DNA from 4 places in the Enterobacter sp. UNJFSC 003 genome. Region 2 is predicted to be linked to each of the others. Evidence: predicted binding sites of a transcription regulator. Region 2 holds the regulator's gene; each other region holds the start of a gene.
The links. The regulator PurR, encoded in region 2, represses purine synthesis genes. The targets are predictions, from matches to a motif close to CANGCAAACGTTTGCNTG.
Positions count from the first base shown of each region.

Region 1: the regulator PurR is predicted to act here: its motif matches at 2,028-2,045, upstream of pyrC (dihydroorotase).
Region 3: the regulator PurR is predicted to act here: its motif matches at 1,936-1,953, upstream of V5P19_RS14385 (NCS2 family protein).
Region 4: the regulator PurR is predicted to act here: its motif matches at 1,875-1,892, upstream of purT (formate-dependent phosphoribosylglycinamide formyltransferase).

Region 1 covers NZ_JBAKHK010000002.1:484,186-487,395, reverse strand. Annotated here, with positions in the region: gene bssS (biofilm formation regulator BssS) at 71-325, opposite strand; gene dinI (DNA damage-inducible protein I) at 598-843, opposite strand; gene pyrC (dihydroorotase) at 918-1,964, opposite strand; gene V5P19_RS08430 (lipoprotein) at 2,091-2,651, opposite strand; gene mdtH (multidrug efflux MFS transporter MdtH) at 2,775-3,210, opposite strand, start outside.
Region 2 covers NZ_JBAKHK010000002.1:256,040-259,249, reverse strand. Annotated here, with positions in the region: gene punC (purine nucleoside transporter PunC) at 1-142, opposite strand, end outside; gene punR (DNA-binding transcriptional activator PunR) at 257-1,168, shown strand; gene purR (HTH-type transcriptional repressor PurR) at 1,185-2,210, opposite strand; gene V5P19_RS07280 (YnhF family membrane protein) at 2,508-2,597, shown strand; gene V5P19_RS07275 (MFS transporter) at 2,761-3,210, shown strand, end outside.
Region 3 covers NZ_JBAKHK010000005.1:116,026-119,235, reverse strand. Annotated here, with positions in the region: gene V5P19_RS14390 (AsmA family protein) at 1-373, opposite strand, end outside; gene V5P19_RS14385 (NCS2 family protein) at 493-1,884, opposite strand; gene gltS (sodium/glutamate symporter) at 2,085-3,210, shown strand, end outside.
Region 4 covers NZ_JBAKHK010000001.1:749,428-752,637, forward strand. Annotated here, with positions in the region: gene kdgA (bifunctional 4-hydroxy-2-oxoglutarate aldolase/2-dehydro-3-deoxy-phosphogluconate aldolase) at 1-622, shown strand, start outside; gene purT (formate-dependent phosphoribosylglycinamide formyltransferase) at 663-1,841, opposite strand; gene V5P19_RS03480 (tellurite resistance TerB family protein) at 2,012-2,665, shown strand; gene ptrB (oligopeptidase B) at 2,749-3,210, shown strand, end outside.

The DNA.
Region 1 (3,210 bases), 230 kb from region 2:
GGGGGAGATACAAGGGAGAAATAAATAAGGCACCGCGAGGGTGCCTGTTGGGTGCAGAATAGGTATAAATTTAGTGCCGTTTATACTCATTTTCCTGATAGTCGCCAGATTCTATTTTTGCAATACCTGCTTCTAAAATAGAAATAAACTGACGGGCGACGTCTGTTGTAAGCCACAGCGTCTGTCCAACTTCCGCTTCTTCACGGTTGAGTTGATTTGGGGTCTGGTAGTGCAAACGCAGCATCAGCGCATCGTAGCTATCTACGGTACTGATATCCCAACCGACAAGCGGATGGGTCTGGATGACATCACTATTCTTTTCCATTATAACCCCCTTAATGCGTGTTAGAAGACAACGGCTTTGAGGTTCAATGCATGTTTTTCTGAAAGCAATTTCAGTATATCAATAAATAAGGGTTCTGAAGGGAAAAATAAACAGCTGGCAACACATTTTTCTGCTTTTTAGGATTGTTCGAGCAATAAAACACCGTCTTGTTCACGATTTTCTAAGAAGATGCTGAAATAATTTGAACTTCAGGAATGAGAATCAAAAAAAGCCGGGGCGACCCGGCAAAAAAAACAATGAGGGAGCAAGATTTAATCTGTGATGAACCAGTCGTCGGCGCTTTCCCACGTTTCCTGAAGGATTTCGCTAATACGGTCTTTATCTTCTTTTATGCCGCCGATGACGGACAGGTTGTTTCCGGACGCGTAACGGACCGTGACGGTGCCGTCGTTTTCAGGAAAAGTGCTGTTAATACGACGGGATAACTCGCCCGCCAACGCATCAAGTGCGCCAGCAGGCAGAATGGTTGTTTTGGCAATGGTGACTTCAATACGCATAAATGCCCCCTGTGTAATATACTGTTTATTTATACAGTTATATTATGAGTTTGACAACAAGGGGCTGCGTTTTTTTAGCGTTTAACCGTCCAGTGCACGGTTTCGCCTGCCAGGAAGGGGATAAGCGTGTCGTCGGTCAGCGCGATAGATTCCTCGACCTGGCTCTCTTTGCGCTCCAGTTCAATGAAGGTGTCGTTCACGGGCAGTCCGTAGAAGCGCGGGCCGTTAAGGGAGCAGAAGGCTTCAAAATGCTGGAGCGCGTTCATCTCTTCAAATACGGTGGCATAGCTCGCAAGCGCGGTGGGTGCGTTGAAACAACCGGCGCAGCCGCAGCTGGCTTCTTTACGATGGCGTGCGTGCGGCGCGGAGTCAGTCCCCAAAAATGCGCGCGAGAAACCGCTGGCCACCAGTTCGCGTAACGCCTGCTGGTGGATATTACGCTTGAGGATCGGCAGGCAATACAGGTGCGGACGAACACCACCAACCAGCATGTGGTTGCGGTTAAACATCAGGTGCTGAGGTGTAATGGTCGCGGCGATGAGTTCGTTGCCGTCGCGGACATAGTCAGCCGCGTCTTTGGTGGTGATATGTTCAAACACCACTTTCAGGGCCGGAAGGCGCTGGCGCAGCGGCTCCATCACGGTTTCAATAAAGCGGGCTTCACGATCGAAGATATCAATATCGGCATGCGTCACTTCACCGTGTACCAGCAGAGGCATACCCAGTGTTTGCATACGTTCCAGTACGGGCATGATGGCATCAATACTGGTGACGCCGTGGCTCGAGTTGGTCGTGGCATTGGCCGGGTAGAGTTTAGCTGCAGTGAAAACCCCTTCGTTGAATCCGCGCTCGACTTCGTTGGGGTCAAGCGAATCCGTCAGGTAGCAGGTCATCAGCGGGGTGAAGTCATGTCCTGCCGGAACGGCATCGAGAATACGCTGGCGGTAGGCGATAGCAGCATCGACGGTGGTGACTGGCGGAACCAGGTTAGGCATAACAATCGCGCGGCCATAAATTTCGCTGGTATAGGGCACGACGGTTTTGAGCATATCATTATCACGCAGATGGATATGCCAGTCGTCAGGGCGGCGGATTTTGAGAACCTGGGGTTGTGCAGTCATGGAAGCTCCGGCTTGTCAGGAATCAGTCATTAGGATGGCTGTTTTTGCCGGACACAAATCATAAGCGTAAACGTTTTCGTTTGCACACTTTTCCGTAAAAAAAAGGGCGCCTAAGCGCCCTTCAGGTTAATTGGTGAAAGGAATAATGATCTCTCCCGGTTTCACCTCTATCCCTTTTGCATATTTCTTCGCGAGCGCTTCGCCTTTGCTCTTGTCTTCGCTTAACACATACGCCGGCTGTTGGTTAAAATAGTTGCGCAGCGACTGGTTCAGGTAGGGCATAAGGGTTTGCAGAACCGGTTTCATTTTGTCCGGAGAAACCACGGCATCGACCACTTCCATTTCCTGCAGGAAAATTGCCCCTTTTTCCTTATTAAAGACCGGCAGCGCCTTAAGCTTCAGCTTGATGTTCGCTTTCTGGTTGCCAAAGAGCGAGGTCATGTCCAGATTTGCGTCTCCGGAAAGGGTGACCTTATTTGGCTCTTCACGTCCAATCTGGCTGGTGAGGTTGCTAAGGACGATATGCGCATCGGCAAGGCCCGGCACGCCAATGTCTTTAGAAAAATTGTTATGCTTTTCCAGCGCCTGATTAATTTCCTGCTCGCTGACGGTGTACTGCGTAAGCTGATTACAGCCGACCAACAGGCCACTGACAATGAGTGCAGCGGCAATGACAATCTTCTTCATAGTGTTCCTCAACGAAAAATCGGCGCATCTGTCCTGTTGCGCCAGTATGTCAGTGTGAAATGGCAGAAACCAGCAGAAAAAGCTGATAATAGAGGCGGGAGGGTGCCCCGCCAGCGGGAAGGGCTACGCGCCCGGCTCGAGCATACCGCTTGATATGCGCTTCTGGCTAAACTGCCACCACAGGGCGATGAGCGTCATAAAGCCCACCATACCGAGCATCATCCACGGCAGTTCGGGTTGATTAAATGCTTTACCGGCGTCGAACAGCCAGCCCCCACCCGCATAGCCTAACGCGCCGCCCAGCGCTAGCCCGAGACGGCTAAATCCCATATAGCTCCCGCGGGCGCGCGAGTCCGCCAGCGAGGCGCTCAGCGTTTCGCGCGCAGGCTCCGCGATGATGGAGCCGATATAGAAGGTGCAAATCAAGGTAAATAGCTGCTGCAGCGAATTGACGAGGCCAATGGGCATCATGCTTAGCGTCATCAAAAGCAGGCCTGCCATCAGGCGGTGTTCCAGGCGAAAACGTCGTTCGCTCCAGCGGGCAATGGGGTAAAGCAGG
Region 2 (3,210 bases):
TCAGGCTGGCGCTGATGGCGGCAGCCGGGGTCTGTAAATCTTCCTGCATCGCGGCAAAGGCCGGCAGGTACATATCGGTGGCCAAAAAGCCCAGCACGCTCAAACCGGCGAGCCAGACTAAAAATCCTTTATGAGGTTGCATTATTTCTTCTCCTTGAGGAGGCAGGTGTACGTTGGCGCAGAGTGTAGGGAGTGCAAAGCGGCTTGTGAAACGCTAATATTTGGCGGGTGCATTCAAAAATTTTGCAGGCAGAAAATGTGGTCAGATTATTCTCTTGAAGTTGTGGATGCCGTCGCGCGTAACGGCAGCTTTAGCGGTGCAGCGCAGGAGCTACACCGCGTGCCCTCGGCGATAAGCTATACGGTACGCCAGCTGGAAGAGTGGCTGGCGGTTCCCCTGTTTGAACGGCGTCATCGCGACGTTGAGTTAACGCCTGCCGGGGCGTGGTTTTTGAAAGAAGGGCGATCTGTTATCAAAAAAATGCAGATCACCCGAGAACAGTGTCAGCAGATTGCTAACGGCTGGCGAGGGCATCTTTCCATCGCGGTAGATAACATCGTCAAACCGGAACGAACGCGGCAGATGATTGTTGATTTTTATCGTCATTTCTCGGATGTGGAGCTGCGGGTGTCCCAGGAGGTGTTCAACGGCGTCTGGGACGCGCTGGCGGACGGCAGGGTGGAGATGGCGATTGGGGCAACCCAGGCGATCCCCGTCGGGGGGCGCTATGCGTTCCGCGATATGGGCATGCTTAACTGGAAATGCGTGGTGGCGCGTGAGCATCCGCTGGCGACAATGGAAGGGCCGCTGAGCGATGACGCGCTGCGCAACTGGCCGTCGCTGGTGTTGGAAGATACCTCGCGCTCGTTGCCCAAGCGTATTACCTGGCTGCTGGATAACCAGCGCCGGGTTGTGGCCCCGGACTGGGAATCATCCGCGACCTGCCTCAGCGCCGGGCTGTGCGTTGCAATGGTGCCTGGCCATTTTGCGCGCCCGCGCATTGACACGGGTGAATGGGCTGCGCTGACGCTGGAGAACCCCTTCCCGGATGCCGCCTGTTGCCTGACATGGCAGCAAAGCGATGTATCACCTGCAATGGCCTGGCTTCTGGATTACCTGGGAGACAGTGATACGCTTAACCGGGAGTGGTTACGGGAGCCAGCGTAGCGGGCTCCGTATGAGATTAACGACGGTAGTCGCGGAACGGACCATCCGCAACGGAACGGCGTTCAATAAGGCGAGGATGAACTTCAATTGACTGGGATTCTTCTCGCTTGTTGACGATCCTGTCCATCAGCATATTGAAGGCTGTTTCGCCCAGTGAATCTTTTGGCTGGTGAATGGTGGTCAGCGCAGGGGTAAAGAAGCGCGCGTTACGCACGTTGTCATACCCGATGACGGAAATATCCTGCGGTACGCGCAGCCCCAGCTCATCTGCCGCACAGAGTGCACCCATCGCCATGATGTCACCACCACAGAAGACGGCGGTCGGACGGTGCGGCTGGGAGACAATCTGCTGCATCGCGCGATAGCCTGATTCGGGTTCAAAGTCACCCTGAACAATCCAGTTTTCCGGCACCGCGATCATCGCTTCTTCCATCGCTTTCATAAACCCGGCCAGGCGGCCCGCACCGGTGTTGCGCTCCAGCGGCCCCGGTATCACACCAATTTCGCGGTGACCGCGTTCCACCAAATAACGTCCCGCCATATAACCGCCTTCGAAGGCGTTATCAATCACGGAATCGGTGAAGTCGGCACGCGCTTCACCCCAGTCCATAACGACCATCGGTATGTGGCGATACTCTTCAAGCATGGAAAGCACCGACTCCGGGTACTCGGAGCACATCACCAGCAGACCATCCACGCGCTTCTGCGCCATCATTGACAGATAGGCTCGCTGTTTTTCAATGTTGTTCCACGCGTTGCCCAGGATAAGGGTATAGCCTTTCTGGAAGCAGTTTTTTTCTACCGCTTCAATGATCTCGGCAAAATAGGCCGCTTCACTGCTGGTGGCCAGCAAACCAATGGATTTGGTGTGATTAACTTTAAGACTGCGCGCAACCGCACTCGGCGAGTAGTGCAGTTCCTTGATCGCTGCCCAGACGGCATTGCGCGTCTCTTCCGCAACGAAACGGGTTTTGTTAATAACATGTGATACGGTTGTAGTGGAAACGTTTGCGCGTTTTGCCACATCTTTAATTGTTGCCATTAAATGTCACTCCAGACCATATCCTAAGCTCCTGAAAAACATGAAGGTAAACGTTTGCCTTCTCTCACCCTTATTACGCAATCTGGAATTGCGACACGCCGGGAAAACGACTCAGGACGTCAGGAGGGGGTCAATGGCCGGTACGCTAATAAATTTAGCGTGGAATTTTGTCCTATCTTGGTGAAAAGGGGAAGAGCAAAAGTGGATATCCGTTTAAATCCAGGAAGATTTTTGACGTAAACTGTGTAAAAATGAGCAGACTCACTTTTTGTGGGGGGATTAAAAGGAGAAAAATTGATGAATACCGATCTGAAGTTTTCGCTGACGACGACCGTGATTGTGCTGGCGCTGATTGTTGCCGCAGGTTTGACGGCAGTACTGCACTGATTTACGCGGAGGGAGCGTTCTCTCCCTCCTGCTTATCCCGATTGTTACCCCTCTGGCAAAAATCTTTTGCCAATTTGTTAACTTCTCATTTTTTGTGATTGATGTCATGCTTTCCGCTTCTTTGTTCTGTGTTACGACATAACACGGCATCCGGAGTTGACGCATGAAAATCAATTTTCCCCTGCTGGCCCTGGCGATCGGCGCTTTTGGGATTGGCACCACTGAATTTTCCCCGATGGGGTTATTGCCCGTTATCGCCCAAGGCGTAGAGGTTTCTATCCCTGCGGCCGGTATGTTGATCAGCGCCTACGCCATTGGCGTGATGGTGGGGGCTCCGCTGATGACGCTGTTGCTTTCGCATCGGGCGCGACGCAACGCGCTGATTTTCCTGATGGCCATCTTTACGCTGGGCAATGTGCTCTCCGCCATTGCGCCGGATTACACCACGCTGATGCTGTCCCGTATTCTGACCAGCCTGAACCACGGCGCCTTCTTTGGGCTGGGCTCTGTCGTTGCCGCAAGCGTGGTGCCCAAACATAAGCAGGCCAGCGCAGTGGCGACCATGTTTATGGGGCTGACGATTGCCAATATTGGCGGCGTACCTGCTGCAACC
Region 3 (3,210 bases), on a different contig from region 2:
GCAAACGGTCGGCCTGGAACGGCAGCGGCGCGGTCTGCGGAGAAAGATTTAGCGTGCCATCGAACAGGGTGATGGTGTCCATATGGAGAGGATCGGTGACCTGACGACTGCTTAAACCAATATCGACTTTTTTAGCAACCAGCGTAGCGGGCTTGCCGTCACGGCCAAAGGTGACGTTTTCCAGGATGATGTGGGAAGGCGACGAAAAACGGTGATCCATCAGGTCGAAGTTGAGTTCGTAATCGGTATTCACCGTTACCCAACTGCTGACCTGGGACGCGCCCCAGCGGGTCTGGAGCAGAATATAGAATGCCAGCACCACAACGAGCACGGCTACCAGTAAATAGATGAGCAGCTTTCCAATAAATTTCATGGTCTTCCATCCCGTGAAACGCACATAGAGGAGTTATGCACGATTTATGCGCAATCCTCAAGGCGGGAATGGTGTAAAGAGATGTCACGGCAGGCGTTGACTGCCTGCCGTGATGGGGATCAATTTTTTTCAGGCGGGAAAACGAGGTTCAGTACGATAGCGGTGATACCACCTGCCGCAATGCCGGAAGAGAGCAAGTTTTTCACCCAGTCCGGCGCAAACTGCAGGATCAATGGCTGCTGAGAAACGCCCAGACCGACGGCCAGCGACAGCGCAATAATCATAATGGCGCGACGGTTCAGCGGCTCGCGGGAAACGATACGCACGCCGGATGCGGCGATGGTGCCGAACATCACCAGCGTTGCGCCGCCCAGTACCGGCTCGGGAATGTGCTGCACAAAGCCGCTTACTGCCGGGAACAAGCCAAGAACAATGAGCATCAGCGCGACCACAAAGCCGACGTAGCGGCTTGCAACGCCGGTCAACTGGATCACCCCGTTGTTCTGCCCGAAGCAGGAGTTCGGGAAGGTGTTGAATACCGCAGAGACAAACGAGTTAAGACCGTTTGCCAGCACGCCGCCTTTCAGGCGTTTCATGTACAGCGGCCCGGAAACCGGCTGTTCAGAGACGTCGGACGTGGCGGTGATATCACCGATGGTTTCCAGGGAGGTAATCATAAAGACCAGCATCAACGGCAGCAGCAGACCCCAGTCAATCCCCAAACCGTAATAGAGCGGGGTCGGGATGGTGATCAGCGCGGCATTAGTAGGTGCCGTGTTCTGCGGCAACATGTCCAGCGCCCACGCCATCAGATAACCGGCCGCCATGGCGATCACCAGCGATGCTACGCGCAGGTACGGGTTACGCTGGCGGTTAAGCAGAATGATAATAGCCAGTACCACTCCGGCCAGCAGCAGGTTCTTAGGTGCGCCGAAGGTGTGGTCACTCATTGCCGCATAACCCCCGCCGATGGAGGTCAGGCCGACCTGGATCAGCGACAGGCCGATAATCATCACGACGACACCGGATACCAGCGGGGTGATCACGCGACGTGCCAGGTGCAGTACGCGAGAGATCACCATCTCCGTACAGCTTGCCAGCATCAATGTGCCGAACAGTGCTGCCATCATCGTCGGAACGTCCGCTCCGCCGGTTTTCAGCGCCGTGCCACCCATAATCAGCGGGGCGACAAAGTTAAAGCTGGTGCCCTGGATCGACAGCAGTCCTGACCCCACCGGACCCCAGGCTTTAATTTGAATAATAGAGGCTACGCCGGAGGCAAAAAGCGACATGCTGATGATGTGTTGAGTGTCCTGAGCGGGTAAACCGAGCGCCTGACAGATCAGCAGCGCCGGGGTGATCACCGCAACAAACATCGCCAGGAGATGCTGACAGGCGGCGAACAGCGTCTGCGGCAGCGGTGGACGGTCTTCAAGGCGGTAAATCAATTCGCTATTTTGCTTCTGCGCAATCGGTTGCGCATCGGGAGACTCTATGGTGTTAACGGACATCGGCGGCAATCCCACGGTGGAAAAGCGGGCATTTTATCTGACCACCTGGTAAAAGCAAACGATTGCCAGCGAAAATTAATGTAATAGCCACCCTTGAGGTATGGCTTTTCCCGTGTCGATGTCAGAAAGTCCCCTACAATTTCCAATAAGAGCGCGTAGTGCCGCGTGAAAAGGCTGCGTGCGCATAACAGGAACTGCTTATGATCCAACTCGATACCTTATCCACTCTTGTTGCCGCAACGCTGGTGCTTCTGCTCGGGCGCAAGCTGGTGCACGGCATTCCGTTACTTAAGAGGTACACAATTCCGGAACCCGTCGCGGGCGGGCTGCTGGTGGCTATCGCGCTATGGGCGTTGAAAAAAAGTATGGATCTGGAGTTTGGTTTCGATATGTCGCTCAGAGATCCGCTGATGTTGGCGTTCTTCGCGACCATTGGCCTGAATGCGAACCTGGCCAGCCTGCGGGCGGGCGGTAAAGTGTTGGGCCTTTTCCTGGTGGTGGTCATCGGGCTGCTGCTGATGCAAAACCTGATTGGGCTCAGCATGGCGTACCTGCTGGGCTTGGATCCGCTCATGGGCTTGCTTGCAGGCTCCGTGACATTGCTCGGCGGCCACGGCACGGGAGCCGCCTGGGGTGAAGTGTTTGTCGAGCAGTACGGGTTTGAGAATGCGATGGAGGTGGCGATGGCCTGCGCCACCTTTGGCCTGATTCTGGGAGGGTTGCTCGGCGGGCCGGTGGCGCGGTATCTGGTGAAACACTCGCCAACGCCAGAAGGCATCCCCGACGACACGCTGGCACCAACGACCTTCGAAAAACCGGATGCCGAACGGACTATTTCCTCGCTGGTATTGATTGAAACCATCGCATTAATCGCGATTTGCCTGACCGCAGGCAAATTTATTGCGCAATGGCTGGCCGGTACGGCATTTGAATTACCGACCTTCGTCTGCGTGCTTTTTGTCGGGGTTTTGCTGAGTAACGGCCTGGCGATGCTCGGCTTCTACCGTGTTTTTGAGCGGGCGGTGTCGGTCATGGGCAATGTCTGCCTATCGCTGTTCCTGGCAATGGCGCTGATGAGCCTTAAGCTGTGGGAGCTGGCCTCGCTGGCGCTGCCCATCTTCGCCATTCTGGCCGTGCAAACTCTGTTTATGGCGTTTTATGCCATCTTTGTTACCTGGCGGGTGATGGGGAAAAACTACGATGCGGCGGTTCTGGCGGCGGGTCATTGTGGATTTGGACTGGGCGCAACGCCTACAGCCATCGCCAATATGCAAGCCATTACCGAGCGTTTCGGCCCATCGCACATTGCGTTTCTGGTGGTACCGA
Region 4 (3,210 bases), on a different contig from region 2:
TGCAGAAGCAATCCTGACAACTGGCCCTGTCGTGCCGGTTATCGTGGTCAATAAACTGGAGCACGCCGTCCCTATGGCGAAAGCGCTGGTTGCCGGCGGTGTCCGTGTTCTGGAAGTGACCCTGCGCACCGCGTGTGCGATGGACGCTATCCGCGCGATCGCCAAAGAAGTGCCGGACGCGATTATTGGTGCGGGTACCGTGCTGAACGCGCAGCAGCTGGCTGAAGTCACGGAAGCAGGCGCGCAGTTTGCCATCAGCCCTGGCCTGACCGAGCCTCTGCTGAAAGCGGCAACGGAAGGGACTATTCCACTGATCCCGGGCATCAGCACCGTGTCAGAGCTGATGCTGGGCATGGATTACGGCCTGAAAGAATTCAAATTCTTCCCGGCTGAAGCGAACGGCGGCACCAAAGCGCTGCAGGCCATTGCGGGTCCATTCTCGCAGGTTCGTTTCTGCCCAACCGGCGGTATTTCTCCGGCGAACTACCGTGACTACCTGGCGCTGAAAAGCGTGCTGTGCATCGGTGGTTCATGGCTGGTTCCGGCGGATGCGCTGGAAGCGGGTGACTGGGATCGCATTACGAAACTGGCGCGTGAAGCAGTTGAAGGTGCGAAGCAGTAAGCGCCTGATAGCATGAAAACGGGCCTTTTGGCCCGTTTTTTTATCCTGCGACGTTCACCGCTGCGGCGGCTTTTTTGGCTCGCTCAACCGCGTCATCCGCGTTGTCCCCGGTCGCTAACGCTACCCCAAGACGACGCGAACCGTCGATTTCCGGTTTCCCAAACAGACGCACCTGTACTCCCGCACCCACCGCGCGGTCGACGTTATCAAACGTGACGTTCTGGCTGGTTAACTGCGGCAGGATCACCGCCGAGGCCGCAGGACCATATTGACGAATGCCGCCAACGGGCAGGCCGAGGAAGGCGCGCACGTGCAGGGCAAATTCAGAGAGATCCTGCGATATCAGCGTCACCATGCCGGTGTCGTGTGGACGAGGGGAGACTTCGCTGAAGACAACCTCGTCACCGCAGACAAACAGCTCCACGCCGAACAAACCATATCCGCCCAGCGCCAGCACCGTTTTACGGGCAATGTCCTGCGCACGTTCCAGCGCCAGGTTGCTCATCTGCTGTGGCTGCCATGACTCGCGGTAATCGCCATCTTCCTGACGATGACCGATTGGGTCGCAAAAGTGGACGCCATCTACGGCACTCACGGTGAGCAGGGTAATTTCGAAATCAAACTTCACTACGGCTTCAATAATCACGCGTCCGGCGCCAGCACGCCCGCCCTGCTGGGCATAATCCCAGGCAGCATCCAGCGTGCTGCTGTCACGAATAAAGCTCTGGCCTTTACCGGATGAACTCATCACCGGCTTAACAATGCACGGGTAGCCAATCTCCTCGACAGCCTGCAGGAAGGCCGCCTTATCGCCAGCGAAACGGTAGCGTGACGTGGGCAATGCCAGCTCTTCCGCCGCCAGGCGACGGATCCCTTCGCGGTTCATCGTCAGCTTTGCGGCTTTGGCGCAAGGCACCACGCGCTGACCTTCCTGCTCAAGGGCGAGCAGCGTATCGGTGGCGATAGCTTCAATTTCAGGGACCACAAAGTCCGGCTTTTCACGGGTAATTAACGCGCGTAGGGCATCGCCATCCAGCATGTTAATGACATACGCGCGGTGAGCAACATGCATCGCAGGCGCGTCGGCGTATCTGTCCACGGCAATCACTTCAACGCCTAAGCGCTGGCATTCAATGGCAACTTCTTTGCCCAGTTCGCCTGAACCCAGCAGCATCACGCGCGTCGCTGCCGGCCGCAGCGCAGTTCCTAAAAGAGTCATAATCATCCCCTTGAAAAAGTTGCGCGCAGTATAAACGAAAACGTTTGCGTCTGTCTTGTCAGGGGCCAAAGAGAGAGGCAGAAATTTGCGCATCTTTAGTCCTGCCAGACATTTCCTGACACCCGCTCGCATACGCTGGGAGGCATATTCACCGTTAAGTGAGGGAAACTATGTCAGGCTGGTTGAATCAACTGCAATCCATGTTAGGTCAGAAAGCGTCGTCTTCCGGCGAGCAGGGGCTGAGTAAGCTGTTGGTACCGGGCGCGCTGGGCGGTCTGGCGGGTCTGCTGGTTGCTAACAAATCTTCCCGTAAGCTGCTGGCAAAATATGGCACCGGTGCTCTGCTGGCCGGCGGGGGGGCCATCGCAGGCACCGTGCTGTGGAATAAATACAAGGACAAAATCCGTACCGCGCATCAGGATGAACCCCAGTTTGGGCAGCATGCCTCGCCGATGGATCTCCGAACGGAGCGCCTTATTCTTGCGCTGGTGTTTGCCGCGAAAAGCGACGGGCACATTGACGATAAAGAACGCGCGGCGATAGAACAGCAGCTCAGCGAGGCGGGCGTAGAAGAGCAGGGGAGATCGCTTGTGGCTCAGGCTATTGAACAGCCGCTCGATCCGCAGCGTCTGGCGCAAAGCGTTAAAAATGAGGAAGAGGCGCTGGAGCTCTACTTCCTCAGCTGCGCCGCCATTGATGTCGATCACTTTATGGAGCGCAGCTACCTGAATGCCCTGGGGGATGCCCTGAAAATTCCGCAGGAGGTCCGCGAGGGTATCGAGCAGGATATAAAGCAGCAAAAACAGGCGCTACAGGGCACCTAAGTGCCATTTAAGGTCATGTTTCGCTTGCATCATGCGTGGGTTTTGCCACCCTTATAGGGTGTAAAACTCAAAAGAAACATGCCATGCCACCAAAAGCCAGACGTACGCCTTATGCGATCACCACGCATGGCGATACGCGCATCGACAACTATTATTGGCTGCGGGACGATACGCGCTCGCAGCCTGACGTGCTCGACTATCTGCATCAGGAAAATGACTACGGCCACAAGGTCATGTCCAGCCAGCAGGCGCTGCAGGAACAATTGCTGCATGAAATGGTGCAACGTATTCCCCAGCGCGATATCTCTGCGCCCTGGAGCAGAAACGGCTACCGCTATCGCCACGTCTATGAACCCGGAAATGAATACCCTATCTATCAGCGGCAGTCTGTTTTAAGCGCCGAATGGGATGATTGGGAAATTCTGTTGGATGCTAACCAGCGGGCTGCCCACAGCGAGTTCTATACCCTGGGCGGCATGTCTATTTCCCCAGATAACGCCATTATGGCTCTGGCGGAAGATTACCTCTCTCGTCGGCAGTACGGC